3 regions of the Allobosea sp. BE125 genome follow, and region 1 is predicted to be linked to each of the others. Evidence: predicted binding sites of a transcription regulator. Region 1 holds the regulator's gene; each other region holds the start of a gene.
The links. Region 1 encodes PhoB, which activates phosphate uptake and scavenging genes when phosphate is short. Its sites were predicted from a motif close to TGTCATNNANCTGTCAT; they were not measured.
Positions count from the first base shown of each region.

Region 2: a site for PhoB is predicted at 1,912-1,928, ahead of J2Y55_RS18050 (alpha-D-ribose 1-methylphosphonate 5-triphosphate diphosphatase). Genes of this name have one in related genera too.
Region 3: a site for PhoB is predicted at 1,273-1,289, ahead of J2Y55_RS20890 (DUF47 domain-containing protein). Genes of this name have one in related genera too.

Region 1 is NZ_JAVDTY010000014.1:142,311-146,502, forward strand. Features, by position in the region: gene pstA (phosphate ABC transporter permease PstA) at 1-517, shown strand, start outside; gene pstB (phosphate ABC transporter ATP-binding protein PstB) at 565-1,365, shown strand; gene phoU (phosphate signaling complex protein PhoU) at 1,405-2,124, shown strand; gene phoB (phosphate regulon transcriptional regulator PhoB) at 2,146-2,844, shown strand; gene J2Y55_RS26120 (TIGR03862 family flavoprotein) at 2,983-4,192, shown strand, end outside.
Region 2 is NZ_JAVDTY010000008.1:11,843-16,034, reverse strand. Features, by position in the region: gene J2Y55_RS18065 (TRAP transporter large permease) at 1-354, shown strand, start outside; gene J2Y55_RS18060 (TRAP transporter substrate-binding protein) at 354-1,340, shown strand; gene J2Y55_RS18055 (Rdx family protein) at 1,452-1,745, opposite strand; gene J2Y55_RS18050 (alpha-D-ribose 1-methylphosphonate 5-triphosphate diphosphatase) at 1,987-3,147, shown strand; gene J2Y55_RS18045 (ArsR/SmtB family transcription factor) at 3,252-3,569, shown strand; gene J2Y55_RS18040 (NAD(P)-binding domain-containing protein) at 3,617-4,192, shown strand, end outside.
Region 3 is NZ_JAVDTY010000010.1:24,123-28,314, reverse strand. Features, by position in the region: gene J2Y55_RS20895 (ABC transporter substrate-binding protein) at 1-1,194, opposite strand, end outside; gene J2Y55_RS20890 (DUF47 domain-containing protein) at 1,509-2,153, shown strand; gene J2Y55_RS20885 (inorganic phosphate transporter) at 2,165-3,178, shown strand; gene J2Y55_RS20880 (NUDIX hydrolase) at 3,195-3,629, opposite strand; gene J2Y55_RS20875 (FAD-dependent oxidoreductase) at 3,902-4,192, opposite strand, start outside.

The DNA of each region.
Region 1 (4,192 bases):
CAACGACATCCTGCTCTCGGCGCCTTCGATCCTGATCGGCCTGTTCGTCTACGTCATCCTGGTCGAGCCGTTCCGCGGCTACTCCGGCTGGGCCGGCGGCGCCGCGCTCGGCATCATCGCGATCCCGGTCATCGTGCGCACCACCGAGGACATGCTGCGGCTGGTTCCGGGGCCGTTGCGCGAGGCTGGTGCTGCGCTCGGCGCCCCGCCCTCGGTCGTCATCACCAGCGTCACCTGGCGGGCGGCGAAATCGGGCATGGTCACCGGTATTCTGCTGGCGCTCGCCCGCATCGCCGGCGAGACCGCACCATTGATCTTCACCGCGCTGAACAACAATTTCTGGTTCTCGCCGACGCTCTCGGGCGGCGTCTCGAACCTGCCGGTGACGATCTACCAGTTCGCCTCCGCCCCTTACGAGAACTGGCAGCAGCTCGCCTGGGCCGGTTCGCTGATCATCACCGTCTCGATCCTGCTGCTCTCGCTGATCGCGCGCCGTATCGTGCGCGGCAGCAAGTGAACGGCTACCCTGAACCCTCGTCGCGTTCGATCTGAAGGAAGAAGTCGATGCTTTCGACGCTGGAACTGAGCCCGCAAACGCTCGATGCCGAAGCCCCGGTCAGGATCGCGGTCAAGAACCTCGATTTCTACTACGGCGAGCACAAGGCGCTGAAGAACGTCAATCTCGATTTCCGTGACCGTCACGTCACGGCGCTGATCGGCCCCTCGGGCTGCGGCAAGTCGACCCTGCTGCGCATCTTCAACCGCATCTATTCGCTCTATCCCGAGCAGCGCGCCACCGGCGAGGTCATGCTCGACGGCCGCAACGTCATCTCCAACGATGTCGACGTGAACGAGCTGCGCTCGCGCATCGGCATGGTCTTCCAGAAGCCGACGCCCTTCCCGATGTCGATCTACGACAATGTCGCCTTCGGCATCCGGCTCTATGAGAAGCCGCCGAAGTCGGAGCTCGACGACCGCGTCGAGGGCGCGCTGCGCCGCTCCGCCCTCTGGGACGAGGTCAAGGACAAGCTCAAGATGTCCGGCATGGGCCTCTCGGGCGGCCAGCAGCAGCGCCTGTGCATTGCGCGCACCATCGCGCAGAAGCCGGAGGTGATCCTGTTCGACGAGCCGACCTCGGCGCTCGATCCGATCTCGACCGGCAAGATCGAGGACCTGCTGGAGCAGCTCAAGACCGATTTCACCATCGTCATCGTCACCCACAACATGCAGCAGGCGGCGCGTATCTCGCAGTACACCGCCTTCATGTATCTCGGCGAGGTGATCGAGTTCGCGCCGACCAACACCATCTTCATGAACCCGCACAAGAAGCAGACGCAGGACTATGTCACCGGCCGCTTCGGCTGACTGTCGAACCCTGTTTTCGCTCCCAGAGGATCCGCCGCGATGACCGAACATATCGTCCGCTCCTACGACGCCGAACTCGAGGGGCTGCGCCGCAGCCTCGCCGAGATGGGCGGCATGTCCGAGCGCATGCTCGGCGATTCCACCGTGGCGCTGGTGCGCCGCGACACCACGCTCGCCCAGAAGGTGATCAGCGCCGACCAGCGCCTCGACAACCTCCAGCGCGATGTCGAGGAGCGCGCGGTCCTGACCATCGCCCGGCGCCAGCCGCTGGCGAACGACCTGCGTGAATTGATCTCGGCGATCCGCATCGCCGCCGACATCGAGCGCGTCGGCGATCTCGCCAAGAACATCGCCAAGCGCGCGGTCGCGATCTCCGGCCAGTTCCAGCCGCCGCACCGCGCCGTGGTCGGGCTCGAGCATATGAGCCGGCTCGTCCAGGCCCAGCTCAAGGACGTGCTCGATGCCTATGCCGCGAGCAACGAGCAGAAGGCCATGGAGGTCTGGCGCCGCGACGACGAGATCGACGCGCTCTACACCTCGCTCTTCCGCGAATTGCTGACCTATATGATGGAAGATCCGCGCAACATCACCTTCTGCACGCATCTCCTGTTCTGCGCCAAGAACGTCGAGCGCATCGGCGATCACACCACCAATATCGCCGAGACGATCCACTATCTCGTCACCGGCGAGTCGCTCGACCTCAACCGCCCGAAGCTCGACACCACCGACATCAATGTCGAGGCCACGGCCGGTCAATAACGTTCGTCATCGGAAACGCACATGCCCGCACGCATCCTGATCGTCGAGGACGAGGAGCCGCTCACCCTGCTCCTGCGCTACAATCTCGAAGCCGAGGGTTTCGAGGTCGACAGCGTCGCGCGCGGCGACGATGCCGAACTGCATCTGCGCGACCACACGCCCGACCTCGTCCTGCTCGACTGGATGCTGCCGGGCCTGTCGGGCATCGAGCTCTGCCGCCGCCTGCGCACGCGCAGGGACACGGAGCGCGTGCCGATCATCATGCTGACCGCGCGCGGCGAGGAGACCGAGCGCGTGCGCGGCCTCGCCACCGGCGCCGATGACTACGTGGTCAAGCCGTTCTCGCTGCCTGAACTGATCGCGCGCATCCAGGCGCTGCTGCGCCGGGCGAAGCCTGGCCATGTCGCGGGGCTGCTTGCGGCCGGCGATCTCGAGCTCGACCGCACGACGCGCCGCGTCCGCCGCTCCGGCGCGGAACTGCATCTCGGCCCGACCGAATTCCGCCTGCTCGAATTCCTGATGCAGGCGCCTGGCCGGGTCTATTCCCGCGCACAGCTTCTCGATGCCGTCTGGGGTCGCGACGTCTATATCGACGAGCGCACGGTCGACGTTCATGTCGGGCGCCTGCGCAAGGCGATCACGCCCGGCGACGCAAAGGACCCGCTGCGCACGGTGCGCGGCGCGGGCTACGCTTTCGACGAGACCTTCGCGCGGGGGTGATGCTACGTCATTCTCGGGTTTGACCCGAGAATCTCCATTCGCATAAAGCACCATTCGGTTCGGCATGAGATGCTCGGGTCAAGCCCGAGCATGACGATCGCGCTTGACCCGCGCCCCTGCCGGCTCCAAGCCCTCCCGATGCAAAATAAATCCATCGCGATCATCGGCGCAGGCCCCTCCGGCCTGATCGCCGCCGAGCGGCTGTCCGCCGCCGGCCACGCCGTTACGGTCTATGACCGCATGCCCTCGCCGGCGCGCAAATTCCTGCTTGCCGGCCGCGGCGGGCTGAACCTGACCCATTCCGAGCCGCTCGATCAGTTCCTGACGCGCTATCGCGGCGCGCAGGCCTGGCTCGAACCGGCGATCCGCGCCTTCCCGCCGCAGGCTTTGCGCGATTGGGCCGACGCTCTCGGCGCCGACAGCTTCATCGGCACGAGTGGGCGCGTCTTCCCCAGGGTGATGAAGGCCTCGCCCCTGCTGCGCGCCTGGCTGCGCCGGCTGGAGGGGCAGGGCGTGACATTCGCTCCGGGCAGGCTCTGGACCGGCTGGAGCGCCGATGGCGCGCTCGCCTTCCAGACCCGCGATGGCGGCGTCGAAACGATCCGGCCCGGCGCGACCTTGCTGGCGCTCGGCGGCGCGAGCTGGCCGCGCCTTGGCTCGGATGGCGGCTGGGTGCCTCGGCTCGCAGAGCGTGGCGTCAGCGTCGCGCCGCTGCTGCCGGCCAATGGCGGTTTCACCGTCGCCTGGTCGGCGATGATGCGCGAGCGCTTCAGCGGAGCGCCGTTGAAGCGCATCGTCATCCGTTTCGGTGAGCGTCAGGCCACTGGCGAAGGGATGATCGATGCCGACGGCATCGAGGGCGGGGCGGTCTATGCGCTGTCGGGCCTGCTGCGCGAGGCGATCCTGCGCGAGGGCAGGGCGGCGGTCACGCTCGACCTGCGGCCCGACATGGAGACGGCGCGTCTCATCGAGCGTCTGGCGAAGCGCCGCAAGGGCGAGACGCTGAGCAACCATCTGCGCAAGGCGGCGGGCCTGTCGCCGGCTGCGATCGCGCTCCTGCGCGAGGCGAGCCCGGGCCTGCCTGAGGACGCAGCAGCCTTGGCGGCGCTGATCAAGGCTGCTCCCCTCACATTCACCGGCCTCGCCCCGATCGCGCGCGCGATTTCGAGCGCCGGCGGCATCGAAGCCGGCGCGGTCACCCCCGATTTCATGCTGACGGCGCTGCACGGCGTCTTCGTCGCCGGCGAGATGCTGGACTGGGAGGCCCCGACCGGCGGCTACCTGCTGCAGGCCTGCTTCGCCACCGGCGTCGCGGCGGCGGCCGGGCTGGAGGCTTGGCTGAAACAGA
Region 2 (4,192 bases), on a different contig from region 1:
CCCTATGCGGTGATGCTGCTCGCCAATCTCGTCTTGCTGGTGGCCGGGCTTTTCCTCGATATCGGCGCGGCGATCCTGCTGCTGGCGCCGCTGCTCCTGCCCGTTGCGATCTCGGCCGGGCTCGATCCGATCCAGTTCGGCGTCATCCTGGTGGTCAACCTGATGATCCATGGCCTGACCCCGCCGCTGGGCATTCTGGTCTATGTCGTCAGCGGCATCACCCGGGTTCCGGCAGGCGCCGTCTTCCGGGCCGTTCTGCCATTGCTGGCGACGCTTCTGGTCGCGCTTGCCGTATTGTGCCTGGGGGCGGCCGCCTGGCCCTCGCTTCCACCATCCTTCAAGGAGTTGTTCTGATGTCGCCGACCCGCCGCGAGATCACGGCCGGCCTGTTGGCTGCGCCCGCGCTGCTATCCGCCCGCGCTGCCCATGCCGCCGGCCGGCCCGTGACGGTCGCCTCGCTCTTCGGCGAGGACAAGCCTGAGACCAGGGTCTGGCGGAAGATCGCCGAGATCCTGAACCGGACCGCGCCCGGCCGCTTCGACCTGCGCATCGTCGGCAATGCCGCGCTGGGCGGCGAGAAGGAGGTGGCCGAGGGCGTCCGGCTTGGCTCGGTCCAGGCCTCGCTCTCGACGATCTCGGCCTTGTCGGGCTGGGTTCCCGACAGCCAGATCCTCGATCTGCCCTTCCTGTTCCGCGACCGGGGCCATCTCAAGCGCGTGCTGGCGGGGCCGCTCGGCGACGAGCTCAAGGGCAAGTTCGAGGGGCAGGGCTTCGTCGTGCTCGGCTTCATCAATTACGGCGCGCGCCATCTCCTCGCCAAGGAGCCGATCACCACACCCGCAGGCATCAAGGGCAAGCGCATCCGCGTGATCCAGAGCCCGCTGCACACGGAACTCTGGTCGGGGCTCGGCGCCTATCCGACGCCGATCCCGATCCCCGAGACCTATAACGCGCTGAAGACCGGCGTGGTCGACGCGATGGACCTGACCAAATCGGCCTATGTCGGCTTCAAGCTGCACGAGGTCGTGCCTTATCTGATCGAGACCGGCCATATCTGGGCCTCGGGCGTGCTCTATGTCTCGGCGGCGTTCTGGAAGGGATTGTCAGCCGAGGACAAGGCGGCACTGTCGGCCGCCGCCACTGAGGGGGTTGGCTATTTCGACGATCTGATCGTCGCCGACGAGGAGGCCTCGATGGCGAAGGCTGCAGCGGAAGGCGGCAAGGTCGTGCAGCCGCAGGACCGGCCGGCCTGGGAGGAGGGCGCGCGCAAGGTCTGGACCTCGTTTGCGCCCAAGCTCGGCGGCATCGACAAGATCGAGGCGGTGGCGAAGAGCCCGTGAGCCTGGATTGGGCTGCTAGAGCAACTTCCGATCCAATCGGAAATTGCTCTAGTGCTTTGTTTTAACGCGTTTTCTTCACGCGAACCGGTATCCACTTCGCTCGAAAACGCTCTACTGTGCGGCCCGGTCGAGATGGCCGAGGTCGCGGCTGGGGTCGAGCCGGTCGCGGACGCGCTGCTTCAGCGCCTTGACGTCAGGAAAGCCGTCATCGGCGACGCGGTCCCAGATCAGCGTGTCGTCGTAATGGATCTGGAAGCTGCCGCCGCTGCCCGGCCGCAAGGCGACCTCGCCGAGATCGGGGCCGAAGGTATGAAGCAGCTCCTGCGCCATCCAGGCTGAGCGCAGCAGCCAGTTGCACTGCGTGCAATAGGTGATGGCGATACGCGGCGGCTTCACGTCAGTCATTGGCTTTCGCTCCGTAGCGGTCTGGCGCTGAACCGTCTTGCTTGCCGGAGTAGGCGCGGTTCCCACGCAAGTCTCTTGGTTCTCAAGCAGCCTCTTGCCGGCATATGAGGCGCGGGGCAAGCCGTGCGGACGCAGTTCCGATGCGGCTCGTCAGCTGGGGCTCGCCCGTCATCGTATCGTCATGCATCACTTTCATCCGCAGGTGTTTGCATGAGCGGGACGTTCGCGCCGATTCGTCGCGCTGGCCGAGAGGAATGAGATGTCGATCGTGATCGCAGGCGGCAAGGCGCTGCTGGAGGGCCTGGTCGAGGCTGATATCGTCGTCGCGGGCTGCAGGATAGCGGAGCCGGGAGCGCCTGCTCCTGCCGATGCCTTGCGGCTCGACGCGTCCGGCCTGCTCGTGCTGCCGGGCATCGTCGATTGCCATGGCGACGCCTTCGAGCGCCACATCATGCCGCGTCCCGGCGTCTCCTTCGATATCGATCTCGCCTTGCGCGACGCCGATCGCGCCATGCTGGCGAGCGGTATCACGACGGCCTTCCATGGCGTGACCTGGTCCTGGGAGCCGGGCCTGCGCGGCGCCGATAATGCGCGCTCGCTGATCGAGGCGATGGCGCGCCTCGCCGCCGAGCTTGGCGCGGACACGCGTTTCCATCTGCGCCACGAGACCTTCAATCTCGATGCCGAAGCGGAGATTCTCGACTGGCTCGCCAAGGGCAAGGTCGGCGTGCTCGCCTTCAACGACCATACCGAGGGCCTGCTGAAGGAGGGTGTCCGTCCGGCCAAGGTCGCCAAGATGGTCGAACGCACCGGGCTGTCTTCAGCCGATTTCATGGTGCTGGCCGAGGCGGTCTATTCCCGCCGCGACGAGGTCGCGGGCTCGGTCTCGCGGCTGGCGCAGGCGGCGCTCGAGGCTGGAGTGCCGACCTTGTCGCATGACGACATGACGCCGCAGATGAGGGCCTGGTATCGCTCGCTCGGCGTGCGCGTCGCGGAATTCCCGATCGACGTGGCGACGGCGCGAGAGGCTGCCGCCCATGGCGAGGCGATCGTCTTCGGGGCGCCCAATGTCGTGCGTGGCGGCTCGCATCTCGGCTGCCCCGGGGCCGAGGACATGGTGCGCCAGGGGCTCTGCACGATCCTGGCCTCGGACTACTATTACCCGGCGCTGGCGCTGGCCCCGTTCGTTCTGGCGCGCAAGGGGGCGGCGGGGTTCGCGGAAGCCTGGAAGCTGGTCTCGCAAGCGCCGGCGCAGGCGCTGGGACTGCACGATCGCGGCGTGATCGCGCCCGGCAAGCGCGCCGATCTCATCCTGGTCGCGGAGGGGCCTCAGCCGCGTGTCGTCGCGACGATCGCCGGCGGCAGGCTCGTCCATCTCGCGGATCAGAACGTACTGGCATAGCACTACCGGTAGCGTAGCCAGGGCGGTCTGCTGCGAAACCTTATTATTCTATAATTCCGGAAATACGGATTGACGACCTGCCGAAGCTGAGTCACCGTGCTTGCATGAACACGCAAGACGCCGCCGCCAGACTCGAAGCCCTGGGCAATCCGACCCGGCTCTCGCTCTTCCGCTTGCTGGTCCGCGCCGGCCATGACGGGCTCTCCGTCGGCCAGTGCCAGCAGCGGCTCGAGATCGCGGCCTCGACCCTGTCGCATCACCTCAAGACGCTGATCATCGTGGGGCTCGTCAGCCAGGAGCGCGACGGCACCACGCTGATCTGCCGCGCCAATTTCGACCTGATGAACGCGTTGCTGCAGTTCCTCGTGGCCGAGTGCTGCATCGAGAGCCGCTGCGGCCCAAACGAGCAGGACGCGGCCTGATTTCCCTGCCTTCTATTTCGATTATTCCAGAATTTGAGGATCATGAGATGGCGGCGATCAAGACCATTGCGATCATCGGGGCAGGCCCGGTTGGACTGGCGGCGGCGGCCCATGCCGCCGAACGCGGCCTGAGGCCGGTCGTGCTGGAGCAAGGCAGTGCGGTCGGGCATGCCGTGCGGCATTGGGCGCATGTGCCGATGTTCTCGCCCTGGGCTTTCAACATCGATGGCGCGGCGGAGCGGCTGCTGGTCGCCTCCGGCTGGAGCCGCCCCGATCCGGACCGCTATCCGACCGGCGCAGAGCTGATCGATCAGTATCTTGCGCCCTTGGCGCAACGCATAGCGCTGCGCGATGCGATCCATTTCGATGCGCGCGTGCTCTCCGTAACCCGTTCTGGTTTCGACAAGGTCAGGACCGCTGGGCGCGATTCCGCGCCCTTTGCTCTGCGCTATGGCAGCGGGGCCGGCGAGAAGACCCTGCTGGCGGATGCCGTGATCGACGCCTCCGGCACTTGGTTCTCGCCCAACCCGGCCGGTTCAGGCGGGTTAGCGGCGCTGGGGGAGCGCGAGGCCGCTGCTGCGATCAGCTACGGCATGCCCGATGTGCTGGGCGAAGCGCGGGCG
Region 3 (4,192 bases), on a different contig from region 1:
CAATTCGGCACTGGCGGCCTGCGCCTCGGTGACGGGAAGCGCCGCGATCAGGCTGCGGGCCTCGTCGGCCAGCGCCCTGGCCTGCGGGCTGGGCTTCCTGGCGAGCGCCGTATCGACCTCATGCAGGGTCTTGGTGACTCCCTTGAGCGCGTCGAGCTGGAACGAAATCAACTGGTCGAAGAGCGTGTCGACGACCGCCGTGCGCGCCTCCGACTTGTCGACATCGAAGCCGATCATCTTCTGGAAGCGCGGATCGGTGAAGGGGTTGGGATAGTCCGCACCGGCCTTGGCGTAGACCGCCGGGTTGACCGGCAGGCGGCGGATGCCGGGCTCCAACAGCACCTCCTGCCCAGCGGGCGAGAGCAGGAATTCGACGAAGGCTTCGGCGGCTGCCTTGTTGGGCGCGTTCGTGACGATGCCGACATTGGCGGGCACCACCGTGGTCACGCTCGGGTAGACGAACTTGACCGGGAAACCCGAGGCCTGCGCCGAGAAGGCGAAGAAGTCGATGACGATGCCGACGCCGACCTGACCGGAATTCACCGCCTCGGGCACGCCGAAGGAGCGGTCGGTGATCGTGCGGAAATTGCCCGACATCTCCTTGATGGTGCGCCAGCCCTTGTCCCAGCCTTCGCCCTGCAGGATAGTCTCGATCGTCAGATGCGTCGTGCCCGAGCGGGCAGGCGACGCGATCGAGACATGGTCGTAGAACACTGGCTTGGCGAGGTCCTGCCAATCCTTGGGTTCGGGCAGCTTGTTGGCCTTGGCGTAACGCTCGTTCCACATGATGCCGTAACCCGACGCCGCAAAGCCTGAATAGAAGCCCTGCGGATCATTGATCGGGTAGGAGCCGATCTTCTCGGGGATGCCGGTCGCCCTGGGCTTGTAGGCGGTGAGCAGCTGCTTGCCCTTCAGCACCTCGAAAGCGTCAGGCGCCGAGGCCCAGAACAGGTCGACCTGGTTGTTGGCGTTGGTCTCCTCCAGATATTTCACGCCGGCATTGGTGTTGCGGTTCTGGACCTCAAGCGTGACGCCGGGCGTCGCCTTCTCGAAGGCCTTCTTGATCGGGTCGGTGACGTCTTTCGAGAAGGATGTCACGACCGTGACCTTGCCCGCCGGCGCCTGAGCGAAAGCGGCGGAGGTCGCAAGGCTGAAGCCGAGCGCGGTCGCGAGCGCGATCCTGCGTGTGATCATGTCGTCCTCCCAATTATTAAACATCGCCGACGTCGAGGTCGGTCGAGATCGCCCGGACCGCATGTCCATGCGGCGGCAAGTCATGAAGCTGTCACAAAACCGGACCCGATGTCATCCCGATCCTTGTGATGAAAGGCGGCCGGATCGTCAGCGGTTGATGCCGCGCCCATCCTCTCCGACGATTCCTGATCGTTTGTACTTGCCTCGACCTGTCCGGCCGGAGAGATCCCGATTGGCGCGAGGGTCGCTTTACAGCCAAATCGCAAGCGCCTATCGCCATTTGTGACAGTTCACCGATGGAAGACGAGGCTCTGATGCTCGGCTGGTTTCAGAAGCTCCTCCCCAAGGAGAACAAATTCTTCGACCTGTTCGAGAGCCACGCCGTAACGCTCGTCGCCGGCGCCAAGGCCTTGAACGGGCTGCTTGCCGGCGCGGTGCCTGTCCCGGAAGGATGCGCCGAGGTCATTGCCCAGGAGAACCGCGCCGACGAGATTGCCGGCCAGGTGATGCTGGAGGTCGGCCGAACCTTCATCACGCCGTTCGATCGCGGCGACATCGAGGAGCTGATCGGCGCGATGGACGATGCCATCGACCAGATGCAGAAGACCGTGAAGGCGATCACGCTGTTCGAGGTTGGGAGCTTCGCGCCCTGCATGAAGGATCTCGGCATGGTGATCGTCCAGGCGTCCGAGCGCGTCGCGGTGCTGCTGCCGATGCTGCGCGACATCAAGAAGCACGCAATCTCGATCGGCGCGCTCGCGAAGGAGATCGGGGCAATCGAGGAACGGTCCGACGAACTCTACGACGAGGGGCTGAAGGCTCTCTTCAAGGCGCACCAGACATTGGACACGATGTCCTTCATCGTCGGAGCGGAGATCTACGATCATCTCGAGAAGGTGGTGGATCGCTTCGAGGATGTCGCCAAGCGCGTCAGCCGCATCGTCCTCGAGCATCTCTGAGCGGCGCGCTCGTGGACATCGCCAGCATCGCCCCCGCCCTGATCTTCCTGATCGCCGTCGCGCTGCTGTTCGATTTCCTGAACGGTCTGCACGACGCCGCCAATTCCATCGCGACGATCGTCTCCACCCGCGTGCTGGCGCCGCGCTGGGCCGTGTTGTGGGCGGCTTTCTTCAACTTCATCGCCTTCCTGTTCTTCGGCCTGCACGTGGCCCAGACGGTCGGCTCCGGCATCGTTCAAGCTGCGATCATCGACGACCGCGTCATCTTTGGCGCGCTGACGGGCGCAATCGTCTGGAACGTGGTCACCTGGATCGCCGGCATCCCGTCGAGTTCGTCGCATGCGCTGATCGGCGGGCTGGTCGGCGCCGGGCTAACCAAGGCAGGATTCTCGTCGATAGTCTGGTGGGGCCTCGGCAAGACCGTCGTTGCAATCTTTATGTCGCCGGCCATCGGCTTCGCGCTGGCGCTACTTTTGGTCCTGATCGTGTCCTGGGCCTTTCTGCGAATCGCGCCGATGAAAGTCGACAGCAGCTTTCGTCTTCTGCAGTTCGTTTCGGCCTCGCTCTATTCGCTCGGGCACGGCGCCAATGACGCGCAGAAGACCATGGGCATCATCGCGGTGTTGCTGTTCTCGCATGGCATGATGGGCGAGACCTTTTCGGTGCCGTTCTGGGTGGTGATCTCCTGCCAGACGGCGATGGCGCTGGGAACGCTCTGCGGCGGCTGGCGCATCGTCCATACGATGGGCTCCAAGATCACCCGGCTGTCACCGCAGCAGGGCTTCTGCGCCGAGACTGGCGGGGCAATCACGCTGTTCATGGCGACCTATCTCGGCATTCCCGTCTCGACGACGCACACCATCACCGGCGCCATCATTGGCGTCGGCGCCGCAAGGCGGGTGACTGCAGTGCGCTGGGGCGTGGCACGCGGCATCGTGTTCGCCTGGATCGTGACGATGCCGATGGCCGGACTCATCTCGGCGATCGCCTATGCTGCATCGGGCCTGTTCCTGACGGGGCGCTGATGGCTAAGCTTGACGGTCAGCCCAATTTGAGCGAGCGGATCGCCGCCTTCAACCCCGGCTCTTCGACAATGTCGGCGGCGTCTTTCTGTGAGAACCAATGCGACTGGCGCTGGTCGCTTTCCGCCCAGTTCTCAAGGCGCCGTTCGGCCTTGAGGAGGTAGAGCGTCACTTTGCACAGCATGAAATGATCCTCCATCCGCTTCCAGTAGATGTAGCGGTCCAAGGGTTTCTTGCGGATCTTGCCGACTATCCCGGCTTCCTCGCGCGCTTCGATGGCGGCCGCCTCATGCCCCTTCTTGCCTTTGATCCGCCAGCCTTTGGGAACGGTCCATCTGCGGGTCGTGCGTGTCGTGACGAGCAGAATCTCCGGCTCCCCGGAGGGCGAGCGGCGCACCGGCAGGGCGGCGATCTGGGGACGCGGCTTGTCCGATGCACGCTTCACCTTTTTCATCGAATCGCGGGCTCTCTCCAGGCAGAGAACCGTATATTCTAGAGCCGGCAAATCAATAGCGGCGTACCGGTCGAACCAAGGCGACCGAAGCGGCCGGATCGACTTCGCCTCATTCGCACTGGTGCGGCCGCTTCTGGCACCTTTCGCCCGACCGGGCGATGGGCGTTCGTGGCGCGTTTCAGTCCCGACAATTGGAGGCTTTCAACACTCCGCCGGACCGGGCACGCATCTCAACGTAGCTGGCCCCGACGCGATGCAGAGGTTGCGTTTCCTCATGCTTGCCGCACCGCATTCAAGGCGCGCCCGACGTTCCGTGCCAGGACGGAATGAATCTGTGAGATGACGGCGGCGCCTTCGCCGACGGCGGCTGCGACCCGCTTGGTCGAGCCGGCCCGCACATCCCCTACGGCAAAGATGCCTGGACAACTGGTTTCGAGCGGCAGCCGCTCGCCGTCGCCGGCACGCTCCCCCGTGAGGACGAAGCCCGTCGCGTCGAGCGCCACACAGCCGTCGAGCCAGTGCGTATTGGGGTCGGCACCGATGAACAGGAAGAGGTGGCGCGA